DNA from 3 places in the Janthinobacterium sp. 67 genome. Region 1 is predicted to be linked to each of the others. Evidence: predicted binding sites of a transcription regulator. Region 1 holds the regulator's gene; each other region holds the start of a gene.
The links. The regulator LexA, encoded in region 1, represses DNA repair genes until DNA is damaged. The targets are predictions, from matches to a motif close to ACTGTATNNNNATACAGT.
Positions count from the first base shown of each region.

Region 1 (9,672 bases):
GCTGGGTCAGGGTTTCAAAAACAGTAATGACATCGGCTGGCTTGGAAGCGTTAACCATCTTGACGATTTGCTCGAAGATGATGCGATGGTCATAGCGATAGAAATCCTCCGCATGCATGAAGTCGGCGATGCGGTCATACGCGGCATTGTCGCGCAGCAGACCACCGATGACGGATTGTTCTGCTTCGATCGAATGCGGCGGAATACGGAGGGAATCCAGTTGCGGATCAGAGGGGGCGTTCATGGCGCGAATTATACCCGCTTCGGCGTGCTGGCAAAAATAAAGGGCTGAAATTGAGCGAAAAAAAGGCCACAAAAAAGCCGGGCGAACCCGGCTTTTCATAGTGCGGCAATGCTTGCGGGCCAGGCCCGCAGACAATTACGCGTTCGCGTCTGGAACGACAGCGATAACAACTTCCACGACCACGTCGGTGTGCAGAGCAACCGAAACGTTGTGCTCGCCAACGATCTTCAGCGGGCCGGTAGGCATGCGGATTTGTGCTTTTTCAACAGCAAAACCTTGCTTGGTCAGCGCTTCAGCGATGTCGAAGTTGGTGACGGAACCGAACAGACGGCCATCGACGCCAGCTTTTTGAGCAACTTGAACGGTCAGGCCGCTCAGTTTTTCGCCCTGGGCTTGCGATGCGGCCAGTTTGGCGGCAGCAGCTTTTTCCAGTTCAGCGCGCTTGACTTCGAATTCAGCCACAGCGGTTGCCGTAGCACGACGTGCCAGGCGTTGCGGGATCAGGAAGTTACGTGCGTAACCGTCTTTGACTTTGACGACTTCGCCGAGGTTACCGACGTTAACAACTTTTTCTAACAGAATGATTTGCATAGTTCTTCTCCAGGAATATCTGACCGATTAAGCGTGGTGCAGATCGGTGTATGGCAGCAGCGCGAGGAAGCGAGCGCGCTTGATTGCGGTGTCGACTTGGCGCTGGTAGTGCGCTTTGGTACCGGTCAGGCGTGCTGGCATGATCTTGCCGTTTTCCTGGACGAAGTCTTTCAGCGTGTCGACGTCTTTGTAGTCGACTTGCTCAACGTGAGCTGCCGTGAAGCGGCAGAACTTCTTACGTTTGAACAATGGGTTTTGCTGTTTGCGTTTTTCTTTAAGCTTGAGCTTATTTTTGTCGAACTTTTTACCGAATGCCATGTCAGGCTCCTGTATCTAAAATGCGCTAGTCGGGAATGACTGCACTAAAATCAATGATGTGAAACACCAAACTCTTGCTGTTGCGGCTTTTTCTGGCCAGGAAACCCGTGAACTGATAGATCCCGCCCAAGCTTGCCTGACTGAACCGGCCTGAGATTTCGCCAGCGGCTAGCGCGGCAACATCAAACTCGGTCAAACGGGCAATCCCTGCTTCCATCTGCTGCGAACTGTGTTGCAATACTGCATTCACAATCGGCAGCCCTGCCGGGGTGTAGCGCAATATTTCGCGCTCGGCAATGATGGCGGTAACTTGTAGCTGGTTCAGCGCACGATCCTGGTCAAAAATTAAGCGGCTGCGGCTGGAGCGGCTGCTGGTGCTTCGGTGCGGTGGCTTTTGGCCGCGTCTTCGCGTTGTACCGATTTCATCATCGGCGAAGGAGCTGTTTCAGCTTTCTTCATTTTAACGGTCAGGTGACGCAACACGGCATCATTGAATTTGAATGCTGTTTCCAACTCGACCAGGGTCTCGTTGTCGCATTCGATGTTCAGGCAGATGTAGTGTGCTTTAGGCAGCTTTTGGATCGAGTAAGCCATTTGACGGCGGCCCCAATCTTCCACGCGGTGAACCGAACCGCCGCGGGTGGTTACGCTGGCTTTGTAGCGTTCGATCATCGCGGGCACTTGCTCGCTTTGGTCCGGATGGACGATAAAGACTATTTCATAATGACGCATGCAAACTCCTTCAGGTCGGATTGATAATCGCCCACCCCGGCGTCAAGACGGGTGTGGGAAGGTCAGCCGAAGATTATAACCGCCTTTCGCAAACTATTCAATCATTGCTTGCGCCGCGCCCGCCAAGCCGCCCCTTTCTTGCCCGGATAGCAGTATTTCTTTCAAAATCACGCAAAAAGGCCGAAATCCCCTTGCATAGTGCGCGATACTGTACAAAAATACAGACTGTTCATATAGACAGCATTTTAGTATGCACCCACCGCTCATGATCAAGCTGACAGCACGACAAGAACAAATCCTGAACCTGATCAAGGACGCGATTGAAAACACGGGTTTTCCTCCCACCCGTGCCGAAATCGCCAATGAACTGGGTTTCAAATCGGCCAACGCGGCCGAAGAGCATTTGCAGGCCCTGGCCCGCAAGGGCGCGATCGAGATTTCGCCCGGCACCTCGCGCGGCATCCGCCTGATCGGCGCGGCCGCCGAAGCGCCGCCGTCGAAAGTGCCGGCAGCGCTGCTGATGTCGCTGCCCCTGATCGGCCGGGTGGCTGCGGGCTCGCCCATCCTGGCGCAGGAAAACCTGGAAGCGAGCTACAACGTGGACCCTGCCCTGTTCTCGGCCAAGCCCGACTTCCTGCTCAAGGTGCGCGGCTGGTCCATGCGCGACGCCGGCATCATGGATGGCGACTTGCTGGCCGTGAAAAAAGTCGACAGCGCCAAGAATGGCCAGATCGTCGTCGCCCGCATCGGCGACGAAGTCACCGTCAAGCGCTACAAGAAGACGGGCTCCGTCATCGAACTGCTGCCTGAAAACCCGGACTTCAAGGTGATTACCGTGTCGCCGGAAGATGAGTTCGCCCTGGAAGGCTTGGCGGTAGGACTCATGCGCAGCTGGCATTAAGCTTTTAGCGTAAAAAAAGGGCCGCGACAGCATGACTGTCGCGGCCCTTTTTTACATTATGCGCGGCTGCTTATGCGTCCAGCGCATTGCTGAAATCCTCGAGCAGATCGGCCTCATCTTCGATGCCCACCGACACGCGGATCAGGGATTCGGCGATACCCATGCTGGCGCGACGCTCGGCCCCCATCTCGTAGAAAATCGTGTGGGCGACGGGAATGACGAGGGTGCGCGTGTCGCCGAGGTTGCTCGCTGGAATGGCCAAGTTCAAACGGTTGAGGAAATCGAAGCAGTCGATGCCGTCTTTCAGCTCAAAGCTGAACAGCGAGCCATAGCTGCGGAACAAGTCCGTCGCCAGCGCGTGCTGCGGGTGCGACGCCAGGCCCGGGTAATGCACGGCCGCCACTCTCGGGTCGGCGGCCAGCATGGTGGCCAGCGCCAGGGCGTTCGAGCAAGTGCGGTCCATGCGCAAGGCCATGGTTTCCGCGCCGACGGCGATATGGTGCGCCGCCTCCGGCCCCAGCGAGGCGCCGAAGTCGCGCAAGGCCTTGGCACGGATTTGCGCGATGCCCCATTGCGCGGGCGCCGCCTTTTTGTAATTCTCAAAGATATTCGGATATTGCGTCCAGTCGAACACGCCCGTGTCCGTCAAGCTGCCGCCCAGGGCATTGCCGTGGCCGCCGATCGATTTCGTCAAGGCATTGACCACCAGGCCCGCGCCCACGGCTTTCGGGCGGAACAGATATGGCGTCGTCATCGTGTTGTCGACGATGTACAAGATGCCTTTTTCGCGGCACAGGTCGCCGATTTTCTTCAGGTCGGCGATCTGCGTGCGCGGATTGGCGATGGTTTCCACGAACACGATGCGCGTGGCCGGCGTGATGGCGGCCGCCACGTTGGCCACGTCCGTGGCGTCGACGAAGGACACGCCGATACCCTGCCCCGTCACCGTTTGCCACAGGCTGTTGGTGTTGCCAAACAAGAAGGCCGACGACACGACATGGTCGCCCGCGCGCAGCAACGATTGCACCACGGCGCCGATGGCACCCATGCCGGTGGAGAAGCACAGGGTCGCCACGCCGTCTTCCATCTGGTTGACCTTGTCTTCCAGCGCGGAAACGGTCGGGTTACCCTGGCGGCCGTAGCGGAAGCCCGCTTCCTTGCCTTGGAACACGGACGCCAGCTGGCGCGCATCGGCGTAGCCAAAGGCAACGGAGGTATGCACGGGCTTGTGCAAGGAGCCGTGCTCGATGCCCTTGCGGCGGTCGTTATGCAGGATGGTGGTGGTGAAGCCGTAGTTTTTTTTGGTGGTCATGGTGGAAGTTCCAAAATACTCGTCTTGCCGCTTAACCCAAGGCAAGTGCTGGGGTCAGACCTGAAGGTCCGACCCCAAAAAAAGCCCGGCATCGGCCGGGCAGGTACTTATGCTTCCGTTGTCGCCAGGTTCAGGTTCAGTTGGGAACGTGGCGTATCTTCGGGCGCTGCCGCCTTCGGATGGTGGCGCGCATATTCCAGGCGGTCCAGGTATTCCTGCGACACGTCGCCCGTCACGTAGACGCCATCGAAGCACGAAGCCTCGAAGTTCGTCAGGGCCGGGTTGACGTCGGCGATGGCCTGCTTCAGCGCGCCGATATCCTGGTAGACCAGGTAATCGGCCGTGATTTCGCGGCACACCTCTTCCGTCGTGCGGCCGTAGGCGATCAGCTCGTCGCGCGTCGGCATGTCGATGCCGTACACGTTCGGGTAGATCACCGGTGGCGCGGCCGAAGCGAAGATGACCTTCGTCGCACCGGCTTCACGCGCCATCTGCACGATTTCACGGCTGGTGGTGCCGCGCACGATGGAATCGTCGACCAGCAGCACGACTTTGTCCTTGAACTCGGACGGGATCGCGTTGAGCTTCTGGCGCACGGATTTCTTGCGCGCCGCCTGGCCCGGCATGATGAAGGTGCGGCCGATGTAGCGGTTCTTGATGAAGCCTTCGCGGTACTCGATGTTCAGCGCCATGGCCAGCTGGATGGCGGCCGGACGCGAGGAATCGGGAATCGGCATGACCACGTCGATATGCACGCCCGGCAATTCGGCGCGGATCTTCTCGGCCAGGTATTCGCCCATTTTCAGGCGCGTGGCGTACACGGAAGCGCCGTCGATGACGGAGTCGGGACGGGCCAGGTAGACGAATTCGAACACGCACGGGTTCAGGCTGGCGTTGTCGGCGCACTGGGCGCTGTGCAATTGCTTGTCGGCGTCGATGAACACGGCTTCGCCGGGACCGATGTCGCGCACGAAGCGGAAACCCATGCCTTCCAGGGCCACGGATTCGGAAGCGATCAGGTATTCGGGACCTTGCTCCGTTTCATTGATGCCCAGGCACAGCGGACGGATGCCGTGCGGATCGCGGAAGGCCAGCAAGCCCACGCCGGCGATTTGCGCGACGGCGGCATAGCCACCCTTGACGCGGCGGTTCAGCACGGTAACGGCCTTGAAGATGGCTTCCGGGTCCAGGTTCAGGCCCGTCGTCGCTTCCTGGATTTCATGCGCGAGCACATTGAGCAGCACTTCCGAATCGGAATCGGTATTGATGTGGCGGCGGTCGTTCTTGAACATTTCCTGTTTCAACTGTTCCCAGTTGGTCAGGTTGCCATTGTGCGCCAGGGTGATGCCGAACGGCGCATTCACATAGAACGGTTGTGCTTCCTCTTCGCTCGACGATCCGGCCGTCGGATAACGGCAGTGGCCGATACCCGAGTTGCCTTGCAGCGAACGCATGTTACGCGTGCGGAAGACGTCACGCACGAGGCCGTTGGCTTTGTGCATGGAAAACATACTGCTGTGATTGGTCGCAATCCCTGCCGCGTCCTGACCGCGATGTTGCAGGAGCAACAATGCATCATAGAGCAATTGATTGACAGGTTGATGGGAAACGACGCCGACGATGCCACACATGGTGTGCTCCTAAACTGTGCTACTGATTTTAAAAAAATTCAAAATTTCACATGCTGCGCGTAAGCGGCAGGCAGATAAGGCTTGATGGCGCGCGCGCCCTGCTCCGCGAGCGGGCTGAACTGCGCGTTTTTCCAGAATGGCTGCTGCGGTATGGACGTCATGCCACACAAGATGACGGCGGTCAGCACGATCACAAGGCCCCGCGCCACGCCGAACAGGGTGCCCAGGGTGCGGTCGGCCAGGCTCAGGCCCGTCACCTTGACGAGCGCGTCGACCGTCATGGACAGCAATCCCATCAAAATGCGCACGCCGATGAACAGCACGACGAAGGCCAGCAGCAAACGGATGGCTTCGCCCGGCACGGCTTCCGGCAGGAATTTCGCCAGGGTGGCGCCATACGCGTTGGCAATGACGAAGGCCACGATCCAGCTGATCAGGGACAGTATTTCCTTGACTAGGCCACGCATCATGCTGATCAGCACGGACGTCACCAGCACGAACAGCACTAGGTAATCGAAGATCGTCACGCCGATTCAGCCTTGCAACATCACGCCGGTACCAGGCTGCCGCCCAGGCCCAGCTTTTGCAGCTTGGCGCGGGTCTTTTCAGCGTCTTCGCGGCTGCCGAACGGCCCCACGCGCACGCGGATGCGCTCGCCCGCCGGGCTGGACACCTTTTGCGTGTACGACTTGATGCCCGCGTCGCGCAGCTTGTCCTGCAATTCATCGACCTTGTCCTGCGTGGCCAGGGCCGCCACCTGCACCACGAACTTGCCGCCGCCGGCGTCGTGCGCCTTGTCCTGCGCTTTCTCTTGCGGCTTGCCTTCCAGAATCGCCAGCGCGCGCGCGGCATCGTCGGCCGATTGCGCCGGCTTGGCAGGCTTCGGCTCGGGCTTGGCTTCCGGTTTTACTTCATGCTTGGGCTCAGGCTTGGGTTCGGGCTTGGCCTCGTGTTTCGGCTCGGGCTTGCTTTCGTGCTTCGGTTCCGGTTTCGGCTCCACCTTGACCGGCTTGGGCTCAGGCTTGGGCTCCGGTTTCGGCTCCACATAGGCAGGCTTGACTGGTGCGGGCTGGGCGGCGGCCAGCACGGGCGCCGGTGCGGGAGTCGGCTTGGCCGCGGCCGGCAGCGGCGCATCGACGATTTCCTCGGACTGGTCCAGGCCATTCGCCGCAGCCCTGGCAGGGGCCGCCGGCACGGGCGCCGGCGCAGGCGCAGCCTTTTCCTTCGACGGAATGTCGATGGCGATATCGTTGAAGGGCGCCTTCGGCTCGGAGTCGAGCAGCATCGGCAGGCCGACAGCGACGCCCAGGGCCAGGGCGATGGCCCCGACCAGGCGGCGGCGTGCGCGCTTTTTTTCAGGCAAGACCGGGTCCGGCGCTTCCTTGCCGCCACGGCGCGATCCGCCGCCACCGGCCGTGTTGGCGGCGCGCTTGCGGGTCGGCGACTGTGCTTCGCCAGGGACATAAAAGCCGCTGTCTTCGCCAGAGGATTCTTGCTTGTTTTTAAACAGTTTCGAGAACAAGCCCATGCGTGATTTTCAGTCGAGTGCGTTTCAGTGAAGTGAGGATTTTCGGGCCTTCATCACGCCGGCAACGGTGAGGAAAGAACCAAAGACCACAATTCTATCATTCTCACCGGCCCGGCTCATTGCATTTGCAAAAGCTTGTGCCGGATCATCGAAAATAGACACAGTATGTTCGCTGCTGTCGGGCTTGTCTTCGAGCATGATCTGCACCTTGGCGGCCAGCTCGGAAGCCGTGGCCGCGCGCGGCGAAGGCAGGCCCGTCAGGCACCAGTGGTCGACGTGTTCGCGCATCGCGGCCAGTACGCCATCGATATCCTTGTCCTGCATGGAACCGAACACGGCATAGGTGTACGGGTGGAAACCCATGTTGCCGAGGTTCTGGTTCAGCGCCGACGCCGCATGCGGATTGTGCGCCACGTCGAGGATTACGCTGGGACGGCCAGGCAGGACCTGGAAGCGGCCCGGCAGTTCCACCGTCACGAGGCCCGTGCGCACTTCCTGCGCGCCCACGGGCAGTTTCAGCTTCAGCACCTCCAGCGCGGCCAGCACGGCCGTCGCATTGAGGATCTGGTTGGCGCCGCGCAAGCTTGGATACGCGAGCGAATTGCGGCGCTGCTCGCGCCCGCCGTAGTTCCACTGCTGCTTGTCGCCCGAATAATTGAAGTCGCGGCCCATCAGCCACAGGTCGGCGCCGATGGCCTCGGCATGATCGATCAAGGATTGGGGCGGCACGGGGTCGCTGCAGATGGCCGCCTTGCCCGGACGGAAGATGCCTGCCTTTTCAAAGCCGATCGCTTCGCGCGTGTCGCCCAGGTAATCCGTGTGGTCGATATCGACGCTGGTGACGATGGCCACGTCCGCGTCGATCACGTTGACGGCGTCGAGACGCCCGCCCAGGCCCACTTCCAGGATGGCCACGTCCAGCTGCGCCTGCGACAGCAGATGCAAAATCGCCAGGGTGGTGAATTCGAAATACGTCAGCGGCGTATCGCCGCGCACGGCTTCGACGGCGTTGAAGCTGGCGACGATCTGCTCATCGCTGGCCATCTCGCCCAGCACGCGGGCGCGCTCGTTAAAATCGAGAAAATGCGGCTTGATGTACAGCCCCACTTTGTAGCCTGCACGCAACAGTACGGATTCCAGCATGGCGCAGGTGGAACCCTTGCCATTCGTGCCCGCCACCATGATCACGGGGCAAGCAAACGCCAGCTGCATGCGCGCCTTGACGGCTTGCACGCGGTCCAGGCCCATGTTGATCTGGGTTTCCGAATGGCGGGTTTCCAGCATGGCAAGCCAGTCCGGCAAGGTGGTGGGGAGGTTTTGCATGGGAGACTTCTTGTGTAAGGATGCGCGAGGCAGAGAAACAGGCAACCCTAAACAACATCTGGGGTCGGACCCTCAGGGTCCGACCCCAGCGGTTCATGGGTTCGGGTAAATGGACATTATTCCATTCAATACAATCAAGCCAGGACTTCCACAGCCTGGTTTTGCAACAAGGCCAGCAGGCGGGCGATTTCTTCGCGCATCTGGCGGCGGTCGACGATCATGTCGACGGCGCCCTTGGTGACGAGGAACTCGGCGCGCTGGAAGCCTTCCGGCAGTTTTTCGCGCACGGTGTTTTCAATCACGCGCGGGCCGGCAAAGCCGATCAGCGCTTTCGGTTCGGCGATCACCACGTCGCCCATGAAGGCGAACGAGGCGGACACGCCGCCCATGGTCGGGTCGGTCAGCACGCTGATGAATGGCAATTTCTTTTCCGACAGCTTGGTCAGCATGGCCGTGGTTTTCGCCATCTGCATCAGCGACAGCAAGCCTTCCTGCATGCGCGCGCCACCGGTGGCGGTGATGCAAATGAACGGCACTTTCTGTTCCAGCGCGATTTGCGCGCCGCGCACGAAGCGCTCGCCCACGACGGAGCCCATGGAGCCGCCCATGAATTCGAATTCGAAGCAGGCCACGACCACCGGCAGGCTCATGATGGCGCCGCCCATGACGACCATCGCATCCGTCTCGCCCGTCGCTTCCATGGCGGATTTCAGGCGGTCTGGGTATTTCTTGCTGTCCTTGAATTTCAAGGTATCGACGGGCAGGATTTCCTGGCCGATTTCATAACGGCCGCCCGCGTCGAGCAGGCTGTCGAGGCGTTCACGCGCGCGGATGCGCATGTGGTGATCGCATTTCGGGCACACGTGCAGATTCGATTCCAGGTCCGTACGGTACAGCACGGCTTCGCACGACGGGCACTTGACCCACAGGCCTTCCGGCATGGTCTTGCGCGCGGCAGCATCAGAACGCTGGATGCGCGGTGGCAGCAGTTTTTCCAACCAACTCATATTTTCTCCTTGGGCCCTTGTAGGGGTAGCGTCGGTGGACGCCCCCGGCAGACGGTAAACGGCGACGCCCCCATAGGGCGCCACC
Region 1 covers NZ_PGES01000001.1:2,526,953-2,536,624, forward strand. The annotation lists gene CLU90_RS11315 (replicative DNA helicase) at 1-244, opposite strand, end outside; gene rplI (50S ribosomal protein L9) at 380-835, opposite strand; gene rpsR (30S ribosomal protein S18) at 863-1,153, opposite strand; gene priB (primosomal replication protein N) at 1,179-1,478, opposite strand; gene rpsF (30S ribosomal protein S6) at 1,499-1,885, opposite strand; gene lexA (transcriptional repressor LexA) at 2,151-2,786, shown strand; gene CLU90_RS11345 (cystathionine gamma-synthase family protein) at 2,857-4,098, opposite strand; gene purF (amidophosphoribosyltransferase) at 4,206-5,729, opposite strand; gene CLU90_RS11355 (CvpA family protein) at 5,768-6,256, opposite strand; gene CLU90_RS11360 (SPOR domain-containing protein) at 6,277-7,257, opposite strand; gene folC (bifunctional tetrahydrofolate synthase/dihydrofolate synthase) at 7,282-8,580, opposite strand; gene accD (acetyl-CoA carboxylase, carboxyltransferase subunit beta) at 8,715-9,587, opposite strand.

Region 2 (9,672 bases), 780 kb from region 1:
CGGCTGCTGCGACGTGATGCAGTCCAAGCCCGGGTAGCTGTCGCGGTTGTCGCTGAAATGGGCGAACGAGCGGTCGGCCCGGTAGCGCTGCACGGCGCTGCGCACCAGGTCTCCATGGCTGCGCGCCAGGTAGGAAAAATCACGGTCCCAGCCCAGATGCTCGAACAGGGCCTGGCGCAGCGCCAGCTCATAGCCGGCGCTGGCGCAATAGCGCAGCGCGCACAGCTCGAATTCCTCGCGCACGTCGAGGTTCAGCATGGCGTCGTCCTGCAGGATGCCGGCCAGTACCTCGCCGGCATCCGCATGCCGCGCGAGCGCCAGGCAGCCTTGCCACAGATTGGCCGCTTCCTGGACAGGATCGATGGCGACCACGCCCCATAGTTCCGGCGGTGGCGCGGGTTCCCGGGCAATGACGCCCCACAGTTCCGCAGGCGGCTCCTGCGCTTCCTGCGCGGGTTCGTCGACGATGCCCCACAGCTCGGCCGTTTCCATGGCCGGCGTTTCCACCGTTACCGTTTCGGCTTCGGCCGTTTGCGCTTCCGGAAACTCCTCGGCAAACAGGTGTGCATGGCGCAGCGCGTATTCATACGCGTCGCGCAGCTCCTGGAAGGCGGCAGGATTGTCTTCGGGACGCGTCACCTTCAGGCGTTTCGCATACGCGCGCTTGAGGGCGCGCTCGTCGCCCGTCGGCTCGGTGCCCAGGATTGCCCACAGGCTGCGCTGCCCCTTGTCCATGCCGCCGTCCATCTACAGGAAGCTCTCGCTCTCGACCTGGCGCAGCACCTCGTCGAGCGCCTGGCGGGCCTTGCGGATGGTGTTCGGGTCCTGCGTCTCCAGCGCGGCCTGGAAATTGGCCGTGTGCGCCGCCAGATACTGGCGCACGTCGCCCAGCGACTGTTCGTACAGGCGGTCGGCGCGCGTGACCAGGGTGCGGTTTTCCAGCTGCTCGCGCGGGTGGATCTTCAGGTCGGCCAGTTCCGCAAAGCGCTGCTCGATCTGTTCCGGCGTCATCACGCCCGCGTTGTCGCTGATGATCATCTTGTGGCGCTCCTGCGTGGCCAGCACCGTTACTTCCGCTTCCAGCACGCCGCTGATGTCATAGGTGAAGCGCACGTCGATGCCGATCTCGCCCGCCTTTTTCGCGGGGATCGGGAAGCTGATCTTGCCAAGGAAAACGTTGTCGGCCACCAGGCGCGACTCGCCCTGGAAGATCGCCACGTTGATTTCCTTCTGGTTGTCGTGGATGGTGGTGATGTTTTCCGTGCGCGAGACGGGCACCACGGAATTGCGCTCGATGATGGGCAGGTAATGGCCGCCTTCATACTGGTTCGGGCCGACCTGGCGTGAGATCGAAATGCCCAGCGAATACGGCGCCACATCCGTCATGACCACTTCGTCCAGGGCCGCGTCGCGCATTTTCAGGCCCGCCTGCACGGCGGCGCCCAGCGCCACGGCTTCGTCCGGATCCAAGTGGATGGCGGGGAAGCGGCCGAACATGCGCGAGACGAGTTTGCGCACCAGCGGCATGCGCGTGGCGCCGCCGGCCAGTACCACTTCATTCAATTCCGCGGCGCGGATGGTGGCGTCGCGCAGCGCCCGTTCCACGGGCAGGCGCAGGCGCGCCAGCAGCGGCTCGCACAATTGCGCCAGCTTGTCTTCGCCGATCTCCCAGCTGTATTCCCTGTCCTGGTAGCGCGTGGCCATGCGCACGGACGGCTGCTCCGACAGCAGTCGCTTGACGCGCTCGGCCTCGTCACGCAGCAGCTGCTGCTGGCGCGGGTCGAGCAGGCGGCTGCCGACGGCGTCGCGCAGGCCGCTGCCTTCCATGAAAGCGTCGACCAGCACGGTGACGAAGTCTTCGCCGCCGAGGAAATTGTCGCCGGCCGAGGCGCGCACTTCCATCACGCCTTCGAACAGTTCCAGGATCGACACGTCGAAGGTGCCGCCGCCCAGGTCGAAGACGAGGAATTTGCTTTCCTGTTCCTTGTCGCGGATGCCGTAGGCCAGCGCGGCGGCCGTCGGCTCGTTCAGCAACCGCTCCACGCGCAAGCCCGCCAACTGGCCGGCGATGCGCGTGGCCTTGCGCTGCGCATCGCTGAAATACGCAGGCACGGTGATGATGGCTTCCTCGACCTTGTGACCCAAAAAGGCTTCGGCATCTTCCTTCAGCGCGCGCAGCACCATCGACGACAGTTCTTCCGGGCGGAATTGCTGCGTGCCGAGGGCGATCTTCTTTTCACTGCCCATGTAGCGCTTGAAGACGGCCGCCGTCAGCTGCGGGTGCGTCTGCAGGCGTTCGCGCGCGGGGCGGCCCACCAGCACGGTGCCGTCGTCATCGATGCTCACGCACGATGGCGTCAGGTGCTCGCCGAGCGCATTCGGGATGATGGCAGCCTTGCCGTCGCGCCAGATGGCGACCAGGCTGTTGGTGGTGCCCAGGTCGATGCCGATGATCATCAGATATCCGCCTCCGCCTCATTGCCGTGTTCCTCGATCCAGGCGCGGCGTCCGGCCGCCTCGCCCTTGCCCATCAACATATTGAAACGGGAAGCCGAAGCCATGTGGTCGACTTCACCCAAGGTCACGGGCAGCAAACGGCGCGTGTCCGGGTTCATCGTCGTTTCCCACAGCTGCTCCGCGTTCATCTCGCCCAGGCCCTTGAAGCGCGAGATCGACCAGGCGCCCTGTTTCACGCCTTCCTTGCGCAGCTTGTCCTCGATGGCCACCAGTTCGCCATCGTCGAGCGCATAGATTTTCTGGATCGGCTTCTTGCCGCGCGCGGGCGCGTCGACCCGGTACAAAGGCGGGCGGGCGATGCAGATGTGGCCCTTGTTGATCAGGGCAGGGAAGTGCTTGAAGAACAAGGTCAGCAGCAGTACCTGGATGTGCGAGCCGTCCACGTCCGCGTCGGACAGGATGCAGATCTTGCCGTAGCGCAGGCCGGACAGGTCGGGTGTATCGCCCACGCTGTGCGGATCGACGCCGATGGCCACGGCGATATCGTGGATTTCGTTATTGGCGAACAGGCGGTCGCGGTCCGTCTCCCACGAGTTCAAGACCTTGCCGCGCAGGGGCAGAATCGCCTGGAATTCCTTGTCGCGGCCCATCTTGGCCGAACCGCCCGCCGAGTCGCCCTCGACGAGGAACAGTTCATTGCGCGCGATGTCCGACGATTCGCAGTCGGTCAGCTTGCCGGGCAGGACGGCGACGCCCGACGATTTTTTCTTTTCCACTTTTTGCAGCGAACGCTGGCGCGACTGCGCCTGCTTGATCACGAGTTCGGCCAGCTTCTTGCCGTAGTCGACGTGCTGGTTCAGCCACAGTTCCAGCGGCGGCTTGGTGAAGGTCGAGACGAGGCGCACGGCGTCGCGCGAGTTCAGGCGCTCCTTGATCTGGCCCTGGAATTGCGGGTCCAGCACTTTCGCCGACAGCACGAAGGAGGCGCGCGCAAACACGTCTTCGGGCAGCAGCTTCACGCCCTTGGGCAGCAGCGAGTGCATTTCGACGAAGTTTTTCACGGCGCCGAACAGGCCGTCGCGCAAGCCCGATTCGTGCGTGCCGCCATTCGAGGTGGGAATGAGGTTGACGTACGATTCGCGCACGATGGCGCCTTCTTCCGTCCATGCGACCACCCAGGCCGCGCCTTCGCCTTCGGCAAAGCCTTCCGAGTCCGGGCCCGCGTACTGCGCGCCTTCGAACAGGGGAATCAGGGTTTCGCCATTCGATACCTGCGCCAGCGTTTCGGTCAGGTAGCCGCGCAAGCCTTCCGCATACTGCCAGGTCTGCGTGTCGCCCGTTTTCGCGTTGGTCAAGGTGACGGTGACGCCCGGCAGCAGCACGGCTTTCGAGCGCAGCAGGCGTTGCAGTTCCGTTTGCGAGATGTTCGGCGAATCAAAGTATTTTGCATCGGGCCAGGCCGTGACGCGCGTGCCCGACTTCTTCCCGTCGCGCGGGGCGGGACGGGAATTCAGGGGTTCGATCACGTCGCCATGCGCAAACACCATGTGGTGCAAGCCATTGCCGTCGCTTTCCTTGCGCCAGACGGTGATTTCCAGGCGCGAGGACAGCGCATTGGTGACGGATACGCCGACGCCATGCAAGCCGCCCGAGAACGCGTAGGCGCCGCCCGAACCCTTGTCGAACTTGCCGCCCGCATGCAGCCTTGTAAACACGATTTCCACGGTCGGCACGCCTTCTTCCGGGTGCAGGCCGACGGGGATGCCGCGGCCATTGTCTTCCACGGTGATGCTGCCATCCGTGTTTTGCGTGACGGCGATATGCGTGCAATGACCGCCCAGCGCCTCGTCGGAGGCATTGTCGATCACTTCCTGAATGATGTGCAGCGGATTTTCAGTGCGGGTGTACATCCCCGGGCGCTGCTTGACGGGTTCCAGTCCTTTCAGGACACGGATGGATGATTCGCTGTAGTCGGATGCTGGTTTTTTAGTGGCCATACGTGTTCAAGCTAAGTAAAGACAGTGGTTGGAACGCCTGGCCAGGGCACTGCGGGCGCAATGACAGCGGCGGCGATAACTGTATGAATATACAGTATATCCCGTCCGGCGTCACTGGGGGAGGGCAGTGCGGCAGGCCAGGCGTCCTTGTGCGGACGCTCGCGCATTCTATCTTGATCGGCGGGCAATAGCGCTACTCCAAGGCAACAACGGTGCGCCGCGCGCGTGGTTTTGCGCCAATTGTGCTGGATTTTATGCGGTAAAGCCCCCGTTTTTACATCTTGTTTACAGCCGCCTCCCCAGTCTTTACGAATTTTTTAGACCCTTTTGGCTAATCTGCTCACTATCAAAACAAACCTGAATGAGGGTGGGAATGGATCTCGTGTATCTCGGCTTGATTGCCGTGTTTTTCGTCCTGGCGGCCGGCTTTGCCGTCGCCTGCGACAAATTAGGGAGCGTCAAATGAACGCGTTTTATGTGCTGGGCGCCGTCGTCTCGGCTGGCCTGCTCGTGTACCTGCTGGTGGCGCTGCTGAAGGCGGAGGAACTGTGATGACGACGCAATCGATACTGTTATTGGTGGCTTTCCTGGCCGTGCTGCTGGCCGCCGGCTATCCGCTGGGCCTGTACATGGCCAAGGTGGCCGGCGATGCGCCCGTACGCGGCCTGGGCTGGCTGCAAAAGCTGGAAAACCTGCTGTACCGCTGGTCCGGCCTGCCCGCCGACAAGGCCATGGGCTGGAAAAGCTATGCCATCGCCCTGATCGTCTTTAACACCGTGGGCGCGGTCTTCGTCTACGGCCTGCAGCGCCTGCAGGGCTTTTTACCGTTGAATCCACAGGGCCTGGGCGCCGTCAGCCCCGATTCCTCGTTCAATACCACCGTCAGCTTCGTCGCCAATACCAACTGGCAGGGCTACGGCGGCGAACAGACCATGAGCTACCTGACCCAGATGCTGGGCATGGCGTGCCAGAACTTCTTTTCGGCGGCCACCGGCATCGCCGTGATCTTCGCGCTGGTGCGCGGCTTCGCCTCGCGCTCGGGCAAATCGATCGGCAATTTCTGGGTCGACCTGGTGCGCTCGACCCTGTATATCCTGCTGCCGCTGTCCCTGGCCCTGTCCGTCGTCTTCATGGGCGAAGGCATGATCCAGAATTTTTCCGCCTACAAGGAGGTGACCCTGCTCGACCACGTGGCGTATGAAACGCCGAAGCTGACGGCCGACGGCCAGCCCGTGCTGGACACTGCCGGCAAGCCCGTGATGGAAGCGCAAGTGGCGACGACGCAGACGATCGCCATGGGCCCCGTCGCGTCGCAGGAATCGATCAAGCTGCTGGGCACGAATGGCGGCGGCTTCTTCAACGCCAATTCCTCGCATCCGTATGAAAACCCCACCGTGCTGTCGAACTTCCTGCAGATGCTGGCCATCTTCATCATCCCCGCCGGCCTGTGTTTCACCTTCGGCAGCATGGTGGGCGACCTGCGCCAGGGGTGGGCCGTGCTGGCCGCCATGACCCTGATCTTCGTCGTCATGTCGGCCGGCGTGATGAGCGCCGAGCAGCAGGCCAATCCCGCCCTGCAAGCGCTGGGCGTGGACCAGCAGGCCAGCAGCCTGCAATCGGGCGGCAATATGGAAGGCAAGGAAACGCGCTTCGGCATCAGCTCCTCGACCCTGTTCGCGGCGGTGACGACGGCCGCATCGTGCGGCGCCGTCAACTCCATGCACGACTCCTACATGCCCTTGGGCGGCATGGTGCCGCTGCTGCTGATGCAGTTCGGCGAAGTGATTTTCGGCGGCGTGGGCACGGGCCTGTACGGCATGCTGATGTTCGCCATCCTGGCCGTTTTCATCGCCGGCCTGATGATAGGGCGCACGCCTGAATACCTGGGCAAGAAAATCCAGGCCTATGAAATGAAGATGGTGTCGCTGGCCATCCTGATTACGCCAGCCCTGGTCTTGACGGGTACGGCGATCGCCGTGATGGTCGAACCGGGCAAGATCGGCGTGGCCAACCCGGGCGCGCATGGCTTTTCCGAAATCCTGTATGCCTTCACGTCGGCCGCCAACAACAACGGCAGCGCGTTTGCGGGCCTGTCCGCCAACACGCCGTTCTACAACGTGATGCTGGCGATCGCCATGTGGTTCGGCCGTTTCGGCGTGATCGTGCCCGTGCTGGCGGTGGCCGGTTCGCTGGCGGCCAAGCAGCGCCTGTCGGCCAATGCCGGCACCATGCCCACGCACGGCCCCATGTTCATCGGCCTGCTGATCGGCGTCGTCGTGCTCGTCGGTGTATTGAATTACGTTCCCGCGCTGGCCCTGGGCCCGATCGTCGAACACCTGCAACTTTTCACCAGAGGCTAATAAAATGTCACGCACAAGCCTGACCTTGTTCGATTCCGCACTGATCGGCCCCGCCGTCGTCGATGCGTTCAAAAAACTCGACCCCCGCACGCAGTGGCGCAGCCCCGTGATGTTCGTCGTCTACGTGGGCAGCATCATCACGACCCTGCTGGCGACCCAGGCCGGGATCAGCGGTGGCCAGGGCGAAGCGCCGTTCGGCTTCATCGTCGCCGTCGCCGTGTGGCTGTGGTTTACCGTGCTGTTCGCGAACTTTGCCGAAGCGCTGGCCGAAGGCCGCAGCAAGGCGCAGGCGGCCTCGCTGCGCGCCCTCAAGCAGACGGTGATGGCAAAGAAAATGCAGACGCCAAAATACGGCACCTCCTGGCTGCCCACGCCGGCCACCGATCTGCGCAAAGGCATGACGGTGCTGGTCGAAGCCGGTGACGTGATTCCCGCCGACGGCGAAGTGACGGCGGGCGTGGCTTCCGTCGACGAAAGCGCCATCACGGGCGAATCGGCGCCCGTCATCCGCGAGTCGGGCGGCGACTTTTCCGCCGTCACGGGCGGCACCCGCGTGCTGTCGGACTGGCTGCTGGTGCGCGTCTCCGTCAATCCCGGAGAAGCCTTCATCGACCGCATGATCGCCATGGTCGAAGGCGCCAAGCGCCAGAAGACGCCGAACGAGATCGCCCTGACGATTCTGCTGGTGGCCCTGTCGATCGTCTTCCTGATCGTCACCGTGACCCTGCTGCCGTATTCGCTGTTTTCCGTGGCGGCGGCCGGCAGTGGCACGCCCGTGACGATCACGGTGCTGATCGCGTTGCTCGTATGCCTGATCCCGACCACCATCGGCGGTCTGTTGTCCGCCATCGGCGTGGCCGGCATGAGCCGCATGATGCAGGCCAATGTGATCGCCACGTCGGGCCGCGCCGTGGAAGCGGCCGGCGACGTCGACGTGTTGCTGCTCGATAAAACGGGCACCATCACCCTGGGCAACCGCCAGGCGTCGAGCTTCGTGCCGGCTCCCGGCGTGACGGAGCAGCAGCTGGCCGACGCGGCGCAGCTGGCTTCGCTGGCCGATGAAACGCCGGAAGGGCGTAGCATCGTCGTGCTGGCCAAGCAGAAGTTCAACATCCGCGAACGCGAGATGGCCAGCCTGCACGCCACCTTCGTGCCCTTCACGGCGCAAACGCGCATGAGCGGCGTCGATATCGCGGGCGAGCAGCAGGTGCGCCAGCTGCGCAAGGGCGCGGCCGATTCCATGAAAAAGTATGTGGAAGCGCTGGGCCAGCCGTATCCCGATGAAGTGGCGCGCGCCGTCGACGACATCGCGCGCCGCGGCAGCACGCCGCTGGTGGTGGTCGACGATGGCCGTGTCATGGGCGCCGTGGAACTGAAGGATATCGTCAAGGGCGGCATCAAGGAGCGCTTCGCGGAACTGCGCCGCATGGGCATCAAGACCGTCATGATCACGGGCGACAACAAGCTGACGGCGGCCGCCATTGCCGCCGAAGCGGGCGTGGACGATTTCCTCGCCGAAGCGACGCCGGAAGACAAGCTCAAACTGATACGCAGCTACCAGTCCGAAGGCCGCCTGGTGGCGATGACGGGCGACGGCACCAACGATGCGCCCGCGCTGGCCCAGGCCGACGTGGCCGTGGCCATGAACTCGGGCACGCAGGCGGCCAAGGAGGCGGGCAATATGGTCGACCTCGATTCGAATCCGACCAAGCTGCTGGAAATCGTTGAAATCGGCAAGCAGATGCTGATGACGCGCGGCTCGCTGACGACGTTCTCGATCTCGAACGACATCGCCAAGTACTTCGCCATCATCCCGGCCGCCTTCGTGGGCACTTATCCGCAATTGAAGGCGCTGGACATCATGCACCTGGCCAGCCCCGCGTCGGCCATCATGTCGGCCGTGATTTTCAATGCCCTGATCATCGTCGTGCTGATTCCGCTGGCGCTCAAGGGCGTGCAATACCGGGCCATCGGCGCGGCCAGCCTGTTGCGCCGCAACCTGCTGATCTATGGCCTGGGCGGCATCGTCCTGCCCTTCATCGGCATCAAGCTGATCGACATGCTGCTGTCCGCACTCAATTTAGTCTAAAGGAACCATCATGAGCACCATCGTACGTCCCGCCCTGGTCCTGTTTGCCGCGCTGACCGTGATCTGTGGCGTTGTCTACCCCTTCGCCGCGACCGGCATCGGACAGCTGGCTTTCAACGATGAAGTCAACGGCAGCATCGTCGAGCGTGGCGGAAAACCTGTCGGCTCGTCCCTGATCGGCCAGTCCTTCACCTCGCCCAAGTATTTCTGGGGCCGTCCATCGGCCACCGCGCCGATGGCGAACAACGGCGCCGGTTCGGGCGGCTCCAACCAGGGACCGACCAATCCGGCCCTGGTGGACGCCGTCAAGGCGCGCATCGCCGCCCTGAAGGAAGTCGACCCGGGTAACCGCAATCCGATTCCCGTCGACCTGGTGACGGCGTCGGGCAGCGGCCTGGATCCGGAAATCAGCCTGGCCGGCGCCCTGTACCAGGCGCCGCGCGTGGCCCGCGTGCGCGCCATGCCGCTGGCGCAGGTGGAAAACGCCATCGCCAAGGTGCAGAAGACCGCGTATATCGGCTTTTTCGGCGAACCGCGCGTGAATGTGCTGGAACTGAATCTGGCGCTCGATGCGGCTGCAAAGTAAGATGATACCGGGGTCAGACCCGTCGGGCCTGACCCCAGCCCTTGTTCTTGGGCTAATCGACAATTAAAAGATGCCCATGCTCCCCAACGACAGCCAACGCCCCGACCCTGATGCCCTGCTGGCGCAAGTGCAGGCGCAGGAAAAGAAAGCCGCGCGCGGCCGGCTGCGCATTTATTTTGGCGC
Region 2 covers NZ_PGES01000001.1:3,311,462-3,321,133, reverse strand. The annotation lists gene CLU90_RS14910 (J domain-containing protein) at 1-735, opposite strand, end outside; gene CLU90_RS14905 (molecular chaperone HscC) at 748-2,457, opposite strand; gene CLU90_RS14900 (DNA topoisomerase IV subunit B) at 2,457-4,454, opposite strand; gene kdpF (K(+)-transporting ATPase subunit F) at 4,917-5,006, shown strand; gene kdpA (potassium-transporting ATPase subunit KdpA) at 5,006-6,814, shown strand; gene kdpB (potassium-transporting ATPase subunit KdpB) at 6,819-8,903, shown strand; gene kdpC (potassium-transporting ATPase subunit KdpC) at 8,914-9,489, shown strand; gene CLU90_RS14875 (DUF4118 domain-containing protein) at 9,566-9,672, shown strand, end outside.
Region 2: a site for LexA is predicted at 4,533-4,550, ahead of CLU90_RS14900 (DNA topoisomerase IV subunit B). Genes of this name have one in related genera too.

Region 3 (9,672 bases), 320 kb from region 1:
GCGAGCGGCCGTACGTGCGCTATTCCGTGCCGCTGCTGATGGAGCAACTGGTGGTGCTGTGCAACCAGGACGTGCTGGCCAAACGCACGCTGCGGCAGTGGCCCGCCGATTACAGCGGCTTGCACATCGGCGTGAACGCGGGTTTCTTGCTGGGCGATGCAAAGCAGAGGGCAGCCGTGCAAGCGGCCAACATCGTGTTCGATACGGCCAAGGGCACGCGCACGAATCTGCTCAAGCTGATGCGTGGACGTATCGATTGCTATGTCAGCGACCGCCTGTCGGCGCAGTGGGAATTGCAGCGCATCCGGCGCGAGGAACCGCCGGGCACGCCGATGCAGACGATTCAGGAAACGGCGCAGCTGGCCAGCCAGCAGGGACACCTGGGCTTTACGGAGCGCCGGCCTGCCGCCTACCCGTATCGCGATGACTTTATCGAACAATTCAATGCCGCCATCGTGCACATGCAAAACAATGGCGCGATCCGCCGCATCGTCGATCGCGCGCTGCAACCCTGACCTTGCCACCTGATTTCACCCGATGGAGAAAAACATGAAAAAACTGCTGTTCCTGTGTGTGCTTGTGCTGGCCGGCTGCGTGGGCCGGCCCGAGAATATTGTGCCAGTTAGCAACTTCGACACGACCCGCTATCTGGGAAAGTGGTATGAGATCGCGCGCCTCGACCACTCGTTCGAACGGGGCTTGAGTCATGTGACGGCCGACTACAGCCTGCGCCAGGATGGCGGCCTGAAAGTGCTCAACCGCGGCTACAAGGATGCGGATGCCGCCTGGAAGGAGGCGGAAGGCAAGGCGTATTTTGTGGACAAGAAAGACGTGGCTTACCTGAAAGTGTCGTTTTTTGGTCCTTTCTATGGTTCCTACATCGTCTTCGACCTCGACCAGCAAAATTACAGCTATTCCATGATCAGCGGTCCCGACAAGTCTTACTTGTGGTTGCTGTCGCGCACGCCGACCATGGACCCTGCCGTGCAGCAGCGCCTGATCGACAAGGCCCGCGGCCTGGGTTTCGATACGTCGAAATTGATCTATGTGAAGCAAAACTGACCTTGCCTGCCCGCCGCCCGTTCGTGGCGGCATAGCGCCTTCTGGCTGTTGCTTTTCCGCATGTTATTTCTTGCAATGCCCCTCTGATTCACTCACAATCTGCTACAAAGTAGTGCGCTGCGGCGCGCTGCCATTCCGGTGGCGAAGGGTCTTTCGCGCCACCACTCGTGATTGCCGCACGGCAGATGCCTGCTATATTGATACCTGGCAGTAGGTCGGTTTCGTGGCGTCTGTGCATCGTTTTTTTTCAGATAGGAATCACGCAATGAAGAACCTCAAAATCGGCGTACGTCTTGGTGGCGGTTTTGCCGCCGTCCTCCTTCTGTTGACGACCTTGACCGTGGTGGGCATCGTGCAGATGCAAAGCGCCAGCAAGGAGACCGATGCGCTCGTCAACGTCAAGGTGCGCAACGAGCGCCTGATCGGCGAATGGACCAAGGTCATCGAGGTGAACGCGGCGCGCACGGCGGCCGCCTGGAAAGTCAGCGATCCCGAACACCAGAAACAGTTTGAAAAGGAAATGGCGGTCTCGTCCGCACGCGCCACGGAAATCCAGAACGATATCGGCAAGAGCGAGCTGAGCGCCGAAGAGCAGGCGCTGTACCAGGAGGTGCTGAGCACGCGCAAGGCCTACACGGAAGTGCGCAAGAACGTGTTCAAGGCCAAGAATGCGGGCGACCTGGAACTGGGCAAGCGCCTGTACGAAGGCGACATGGCCGTCAAGCGCGACATCTACCTGGCGTCGCTGAAGAAGCTGGAAGTGCTGGAAGCCAAATTGCTCGATGAAACGGCCGCGCAAATCCGTTCGCGCTACGAAAACGGCCGTACGCTGCTGATTTCGCTTGGCGTGGTCGCCATCTTGCTGGGCATTGCTTGCGCGTACTGGATCACGCGCTCGATCACGCGCCCCATCACGCGGGCCGTCGAAGTGGCGGAAGCCGTGTCCGCCGGTGACCTGACCAGCCATATCGTGGTGGAAAGCCGCGATGAAACGGGGCAATTGATGCACGCGCTGAAAAACATGAACGACAAGCTGGTGAGCATCGTCGGCCAGGTGCGTTCCGGCACGGAATCGATCAGCACGGCGTCGAGTGAAATTGCCGCCGGCAACCTCGACTTGTCGTCACGCACGGAAGAGCAGGCCAGCTCGCTGGAAGAGACGGCGTCTTCCATGGAAGAGCTGACCTCCACCGTGAAACTCAATGCCGACAATGCGCGCAGCGCCAACCAGCTGGCCATCGACGCCTCGCAGATCGCCAGCAAGGGCGGGGTGGTGGTATCGGAAGTGGTCAGCACCATGGGTTCGATCAACGATTCCTCGCGCAAGATTGTCGACATCATCAGCGTCATCGACGCCATCGCCTTCCAGACGAATATCCTGGCACTGAACGCGGCCGTGGAAGCGGCCAGGGCCGGCGAGCAGGGCCGTGGTTTTGCCGTCGTGGCCAGTGAAGTGCGCAACCTGGCGCAGCGCTCGAGCGCGGCTGCCAAGGAAATCAAGGGTTTGATCGACGATTCCGTGCAAAAGGTCGAGGCCGGTTCACAACTGGTGGACAAGGCGGGCCGCACCATGGACGAAATCGTGCAAAGCATCAGCCATGTGACGCAGATCATGAACCAGATCACGGACGCCAGCGATGAACAGCGCGCCGGCATCGAACAAGTCAACCAGGCCATCGGCCAGATGGACCAGGTGACGCAGCAAAACGCGGCCCTGGTGGAAGAAGCGGCCGCGGCGGCCGAATCCATGCAGGAACAGGCGGCCAAGCTGGCCGACGTCGTGGGCCTGTTCAAGCTCGATGCAGCGCAGCACTATGTGTCGGCCAGTGCCAGTCCGTCCGTGGCGGCGTCTGCTCAAGTAAAAGCTGCCACCCGTCCCGTCATGCGGCCTGCCAAGTACCGCGCGCCGGCACCGGCCGTGGCGGCACCCGCGCCGGGCAAGTCGGCGCAAGCGGACGCCGTGCGTCCACGCGCGCCGAAGGCACCGGTGGCGTCGGGCGCCGACGAGTGGGAAGAGTTTTAAGCGCAAACTCCCCCTGGCATGGCGCGGGCGCTACAATCGCGGCTTGAAGACAGCCGCGAACGCGCTCCGCCATGACCACCCGCCGTATCCCCAGCCAACCCTCCAGTAATACTTCCAGCCATACCTTCAGCCAACCCGCTGCATCGTCCTCCCCGGCTGAACCCGCAAAACGCGCGCGCTGCCCGGCCTGCCTGCGCGCTGAAAGCAGCTGCATCTGCCGCTGGATCACCCCCGTTTCCCACGCGGTGGAAGTACTGATCCTGCAGCATCCGCTGGAAGTCCACAATGCCAAGGGCAGCGCCCGCTTGCTGCACCTGAGCCTGCCCAACAGCCACATGCTGACGGGCGAGCAGTTTGCTTCCGAAACGCTCGACGAATTGCTGGCCGGCAAGCACAACGTGTTGCTATACCCGGATACGCCAGGCGACCGTTCGCTGGGCATCGCGCCGCCGCCAGCGCTTGACCCCGCCATCTTGTCTGATCCGGCCCCATTTTCGGCCCGCCTGCGGCTGGTGGTGCTGGACGCCACCTGGCGCAAGAGCCGCAAGATGCTGTATCTGAATCCCCTGTTGCAGCAGCTGCCGCGCCTGCCTTTGCGCGATACGCCCGCTTCCCATTACCTGATCCGCAAGGCGCACGCGCCAGACCAGTTATCGACTCTGGAAGCAACGTGTTACGCCCTCATGCAGTTGGAGCAGGACGCGGCCCGCTTCGTTCCCCTGATCACGGCATTTGACGGTTTTGTGGCGCAGCAGTTGAGTTATGTCATGGCGCAGGGCGAAAAAGCTTGAAATAGCACCATGGCAGCCCTTGATATTGGCCGGACAGCGGCATAGTATACTGTACGTATATACAGTTAATGGGGCCGTTCATGAAAGCAATCATTCCAGAGCACGATGACAGCTTTGCCGGGCAAGCCATGCTGCCGCCGCAATCGCTGAAAGCCAAAAAGGGGCGCGGTGCCGTATCGAACCTGCAAGGGCGCTACGAGGTGCATGCGCGCGCCGGCTTCGATGATGGCTGGAGCGTGGGCGGCCTGGATGGGGCGGCTGGGGAAGAGGCGGCGCCGGCCTGGAAGACGCAGGTCAGCGACGAGCAGGCGCGCACCATCCTCACGCGCAACGCTTCGCCCGATTTGCCCTTCAATATGTCGCTCAATCCCTATCGCGGCTGCGAGCATGGCTGCATCTATTGCTTTGCCCGTCCCACGCACAGCTATCTGGGCCTGTCACCGGGCCTGGACTTCGAAAGCCGCATCTACGCCAAGGTGAACGCGCCCGAGCTGTTGCGGCGCGAACTGGCCAGGCCGTCGTACGTGCCAGAACCGATCGCCCTGGGCGTCAATACCGATGCGTATCAGCCGTGCGAACGCGAGCGGCAGCTGACGCGGCGCGTGCTGGAAGTGCTGCAGGAGTGCGACCACCCCGTGGCGCTGATCACGAAATCGTCGCTGATCGAGCGCGATATCGACATTCTGGCGCCGATGGCGGCCAGGCATCTGGCGGCAGTGGCCGTCACTGTCACCACGCTCGACCCGGCCATCGCCCGCACCCTGGAACCGCGCGCGGCCGCCCCGGCACGGCGCCTGCGCACCATCCGCACCCTGACCGAGGCGGGCATCCCCGTGGGCGTGAGCATCGCGCCCATCATTCCCTTTGTGACGGAACCGGAAATCGAGCAATTGCTCGAAGCCGTGCGCGACGCGGGCGCCATCCACGCTCATTACGTGGTGCTGCGCCTGCCGTGGGAAGTGAGTCCCTTGTTCCAGCAATGGCTGGAAGCGCACTTCCCGGAACGGGCGCAGCGCGTGATGAACCGGGTACGCGAAATGCGGGGCGGCAAGGATTACGACAGCGCGTTCGGTGCGCGCATGCGGGGCGAAGGCGTGTGGGCGGACCTCATACGCCAGCGCTTTGAAAAAGCCGTGCACCGGCTGGGGCTGCACGGCAAGGGCGGCCGCTTCAAGCAGCTCGATTGCACGCAGTTCCGCCGGCCGCTGGTGGTGCCGCCGTTGGGCGCGAAAGTGAAAAATGGCAATGCGGGGCAGCTGGATCTGTTTTAAGAAGTTACGCGGCGTTATCGTGGGTCTTTGCCTGGATGTGCGCCAGATGCTGCTCGATGGCGAAGACGTGCGGATCGCTCTTGCCCAGTTCGCGCAGGGCGCTGGCCAGGTGCAGCAGGTATTCGCTGTTCGGGCCGCTGGGTCCGTTTGATCGGGCGATCTGGCGCGCGATGTCCAGTTCCGGGGCGGCGCCCAGGAAAGCGGCGTTTTCCTCGTTGGCGATGTACACGAGGCCTTCGACCTTGCCGCCGTCCTCGAAGGTGATGTCGGTGGCCAGGCGCAAATAGCCGTTCTTTTCGCGATGGTCGAGGTGGGCGAAGACTTCGGGCGTGATCAGGTAGGCCATGCCGTCGCACACGGCGCCGGCCTGCGGCACGATGGTCGCGACCCGGCCCGGCGCCATCGGCGTGCCGCGGTGGTCGTGCGAGCCTTGCCAGAAGCGCCGCGTCCAACCGGCGATGCTGGCGGGGCGGCGTTCGATATACGGAAAGTCCGCCTTGTAGATCAGCGAGCCATAGCCGAACAGCCAAACCTGTGCATGGCCGTCGAATTTGTTCATGCGCTGGTTGATGGCGATGGTGGCGGCGTCGATGGCGGACAGGTCGTTCTGGTCAGGCTGGGTCATGGTGTAAGCGGTGAAGGGGCGATGGTGGATTATAAAACGGCGCCGGCTGGACCGCCCGCTCCCACGTTCCACTCGTGCGTCTCGACGAACTGGAACAGGAAGGCCATGAAGCTTTCGGCAGCCGGCGACAGCGACCGCCCCGTCTTCGTGTACACGAAAAAGCGCCGCGTCAGTTCCGGTTCGTGCAGGGCGCGCATCTGCAATTGATATAGTTTGACCATCGGTTCCGCGTACGGCAGGCAGACCGTGATGCCCAGGTTGGCGCTGACCATGGCCAGCGCCGTCGTCATGAACGTCACTTCATTGTAGGGGTTAAGCGACAGCTCGCGGAAGCTGCCGTGCATGTCGCGCAGCAGGCGTTCCGTGAACTGGCCCTGCAGTGAAATGAAGGGGTAGTCGCCCACGTCGGCCCACGTGACTCTTTCCTTTTGCCGCAGCGGGTGCTGCTCGGGGAAGACCAGCACGAAGGGCATTTCGAACAGCGCCTGCGCGGCAATTTCCGCCGTCGGGTCGCGCTCGGGACCGATGCCGAAATCGACTTCGCCGCTGAAGACGCGCGCCGAGACATTCTCCACTGGGCAGTCGACGAGGCGCAGCTGCACGTCCGGGTGCGCCTGGCGGTAGGCGGCGATCACTTCCGGCAGCAGGGTGCACGCCATCATCTGCGGCGCGGCGATGCGCACCATGCCCGTTTTCAGGGCCTTGCGCTGGGCGATGCCGGCCATGGCGCCATCGAGGTCTTCGATCATCTTTTCAAACAGCGGATACAGTTCCCGGCCGATTTCCGACAGCTGCGTCTTGCGCGTGCTGCGCTCGACTACGCGCACGCCCAGCACGCTTTCCAGTTCCTTGATCAAGCCGCTCAAGGCCGATTGCGTCACATGCAGGTATTCGGCGGCCAGGGTAAAACTGCCGGTCTTGGCCAGCGCCACGAAGGCGCGCATCTGTCGCAGGCTGGGACTCATAAGATAATCCGATAAATCAATGGTTAAAAATTGTTTGTATGATAGCTGTAACTCGATTCTAATGGTGAAAAGCTGAAAAACTGGCCAGCCAACGCGCCCACGGCGCCATCCATTGGAGACAAGCACATGAAGATCAAGCAAATCCACCACGTCGCCTACCGCTGCATCGACGCGAAGAAAACCGTCGAGTGGTACGTCAAGCATTTGAACATGAATTTCGTCCTCGCCATCGCCGAAGACCTGGTGCCGTCGACCAAGGCGCCGGACCCGTACATGCACGTCTTCCTCGACGCGGGCCAGGGCAATGTGCTGGCCTTTTTTGAACTGCCGACGCAGCCGCCGATGGACCGCGACCGCAATACCCCGGCCTGGGTGCAGCACCTGGCGCTGGAAGTGGGCAGCATGGAAGAACTGCTGGCCGCCAAGGAGCGCCTGGTGGCCGGCGGCATCGAGGTGCTGGGCCCCGTCAACCACGCCATCTTCCAGTCGATCTATTTCTTCGACCCGAACGGCCACCGCCTGGAACTGGCGGCCAACGTGGGCACGCCCGAGATGATGGCCAAACTGGACGCCGTCAAATGGGAAATGCTGGAAGAATGGTCGCAGACGCGCCGCGCGCCCAAGCACGCCGCCTGGATGCATGCGCCGGCCGACGCCTGAGCGCCCCGGCCCCCCACTCTCTGAAACACACACCGAACAAGGAACACCATGAAATTCGCAACCCTGAAAAACGGCAGCCGTGACGGCGCCCTGGTCCTCGTCAGCCGCGACCTGCGCCAGTACCAGCGCGTGGCCGCCATCGCGCCCACGTTGCAGGCCGCGCTCGACAACTGGGACGCCGTCGCGCCGAAACTGGAACTGGCCTACGCCGACCTGAACGCGGGCAAGGCGCCGGACGCGCAGCCGTTTGATGCAAAGCTGTGTCACTCGCCGCTGCCGCGCGCCTACCAGTGGGCCGACGGTTCCGCCTACATCAACCACGTGGAACTGGTGCGCAAGGCGCGCAACGCGGAAGTGCCGGCCTCGTTCTACACGGACCCGCTGATGTACCAGGGTGGCTCCGACAGTTTCATTGGCCCGCGCGAGCCGATCTTCGCCCTGTCCGAAGAGTGGGGCATCGACCTGGAAGCGGAAGTGGCGGTGATTACGGGCGACGTGGCCATGGGTGCCGGCGTGGACGACGCGGCAAAAGCCATCCGCCTGGTCATGCTGGTCAACGATGTCTCCTTGCGCAACCTCATTCCGGGCGAACTGGCCAAGGGTTTCGGCTTCTTCCAGTCGAAGGCGGCCAGCGCGTTTTCGCCCGTCGCCGTCACGCCGGACGAACTGGGTAATGAATGGGCGGACAGCAAGCTGCATTTGCCGCTGCTGGTGGACCTGAACGAGAAGCCCTTCGGCAAGCCGAATGCGGGCGAAGACATGACCTTCAACTTTGCGCAACTCGTCGCCCATGCGGCCAAGACACGCGAACTGGGCGCCGGCAGCATCGTCGGTTCCGGCACCGTGTCGAACAAGCAGGGCAACCTGTTTGGCTCGAGCATCGAGAACGGCGGCGTCGGTTACTGCTGCCTGGCCGAAGTGCGCATGTATGAAACCATCGAACACGGCGCGCCCAAGACGGCCTACCTGAAGTTCGGCGACACGGTGCGCATCGAGATGCGCGACGCGGCCGGCGCCAGCATCTTCGGCAGCATCGAGCAGACCGTGGCCCTGTACGCCGGCCGCGCCTGAGGGGAGGGCGCCCATGAAGCTGTACACCTATTTCCGCAGTTCGGCCGCCTACCGCGTGCGCATTGCCTTGAATCTCAAAGGCATTGCCTACGACAGCATCCCCGTGCATCTGCTGCAGGATGGCGGACAGCAGCTGCTGCCAGCCTACCGCGCCGTCAACCCGTCGGCCCTGGTGCCGGCGCTCGACGACGAGGGCGCCATCCTGACGCAGTCGCTGGCGATGCTTGAATATCTGGACGAGACGCGGCCGGCCGTGCCGCTGCTGCCGGCGGACGCGCTGGGAAGGGCCCGCGTGCGCGCGCTGGCGCTGGCCATCGCCTGCGACGCGCATCCGCTGACGAATCTGCGCGTGCTGAAATACCTGAAAAACACGCTGGGGCTGTCGGACGAGGCCAAGCAGGAGTGGTACCGCCACTGGATGGCCGAGGGGCTGGCGGCCGTCGAAGCGCTGCTGGCGCAGGGCGATCCGGCCGGCACGGGCCTGTTCTGCCATGGCGACAGTCCGACGATAGCCGATTGCTGCCTGGTGCCGCAGGTATTCAATGCGCAGCGCTTCGCCATCGACCTGGCGCCGTACCCGCGCGTGGCGCGCATTCATGCGCATTGCGCCGCCTTGCCCGCGTTTGCGGCCGCCCATCCGTCGCGGCAGCCTGACGCCGAATAGGGCGTCCGGTCAATAAGGGGGGCGGGTTCAGCTCCACTCGACCCTGTCCCGTCCGCCATGTTTGGCGCGGTACAGGGCCTGGTCGGCGCGGATCAGCAGATCCGTCAAGTTGTCCGCTTGCCGCTTGGCCGGCGCCGTCGATTGCGGCGTATTCGATGTCACGCCGATGCTGATGGTCAGGCTGACCAGTTGGCCGTCATCGCATTCCACGCGCAAGCCGGCCGCCGCCAGGCGCAGGCGCTCGGCCACGTCCAGCGCCACTGTCAGCGGCGTCTCCGGCATCAGCAGCACGAATTCCTCGCCCCCAAAGCGCGCCGCCGTATCCATGCCCCGCGTGACGCTGCGCAGCACTTGCGCGACGGCAGCGATGGCGCGGTCTCCCGCGTCGTGGCCATGGCCGTCATTGATGCGCTTGAAGTGGTCGATATCGATCATCAGCAGCGACAGCGTATGACCGAAGCGCTGGGCGCGCTCAAGCTCCTCCGTCAGCCGCAGGGTCATCATGCGGCGGTTGCCCAGGCCCGTCAGCGGGTCGGTCGT
Region 3 covers NZ_PGES01000001.1:2,207,975-2,217,646, reverse strand. The annotation lists gene CLU90_RS10020 (substrate-binding periplasmic protein) at 1-515, shown strand, start outside; gene CLU90_RS10015 (lipocalin family protein) at 550-1,062, shown strand; gene CLU90_RS10010 (methyl-accepting chemotaxis protein) at 1,328-3,085, shown strand; gene CLU90_RS10005 (tRNA-uridine aminocarboxypropyltransferase) at 3,172-3,876, shown strand; gene CLU90_RS10000 (PA0069 family radical SAM protein) at 4,005-5,147, shown strand; gene CLU90_RS09995 (gamma-glutamylcyclotransferase) at 5,152-5,739, opposite strand; gene CLU90_RS09990 (LysR family transcriptional regulator) at 5,802-6,737, opposite strand; gene CLU90_RS09985 (VOC family protein) at 6,864-7,397, shown strand; gene CLU90_RS09980 (fumarylacetoacetate hydrolase family protein) at 7,446-8,468, shown strand; gene maiA (maleylacetoacetate isomerase) at 8,482-9,132, shown strand; gene CLU90_RS09970 (diguanylate cyclase) at 9,160-9,672, opposite strand, start outside.
Region 3: a site for LexA is predicted at 3,925-3,942, ahead of CLU90_RS10000 (PA0069 family radical SAM protein). Genes of this name have one in related genera too.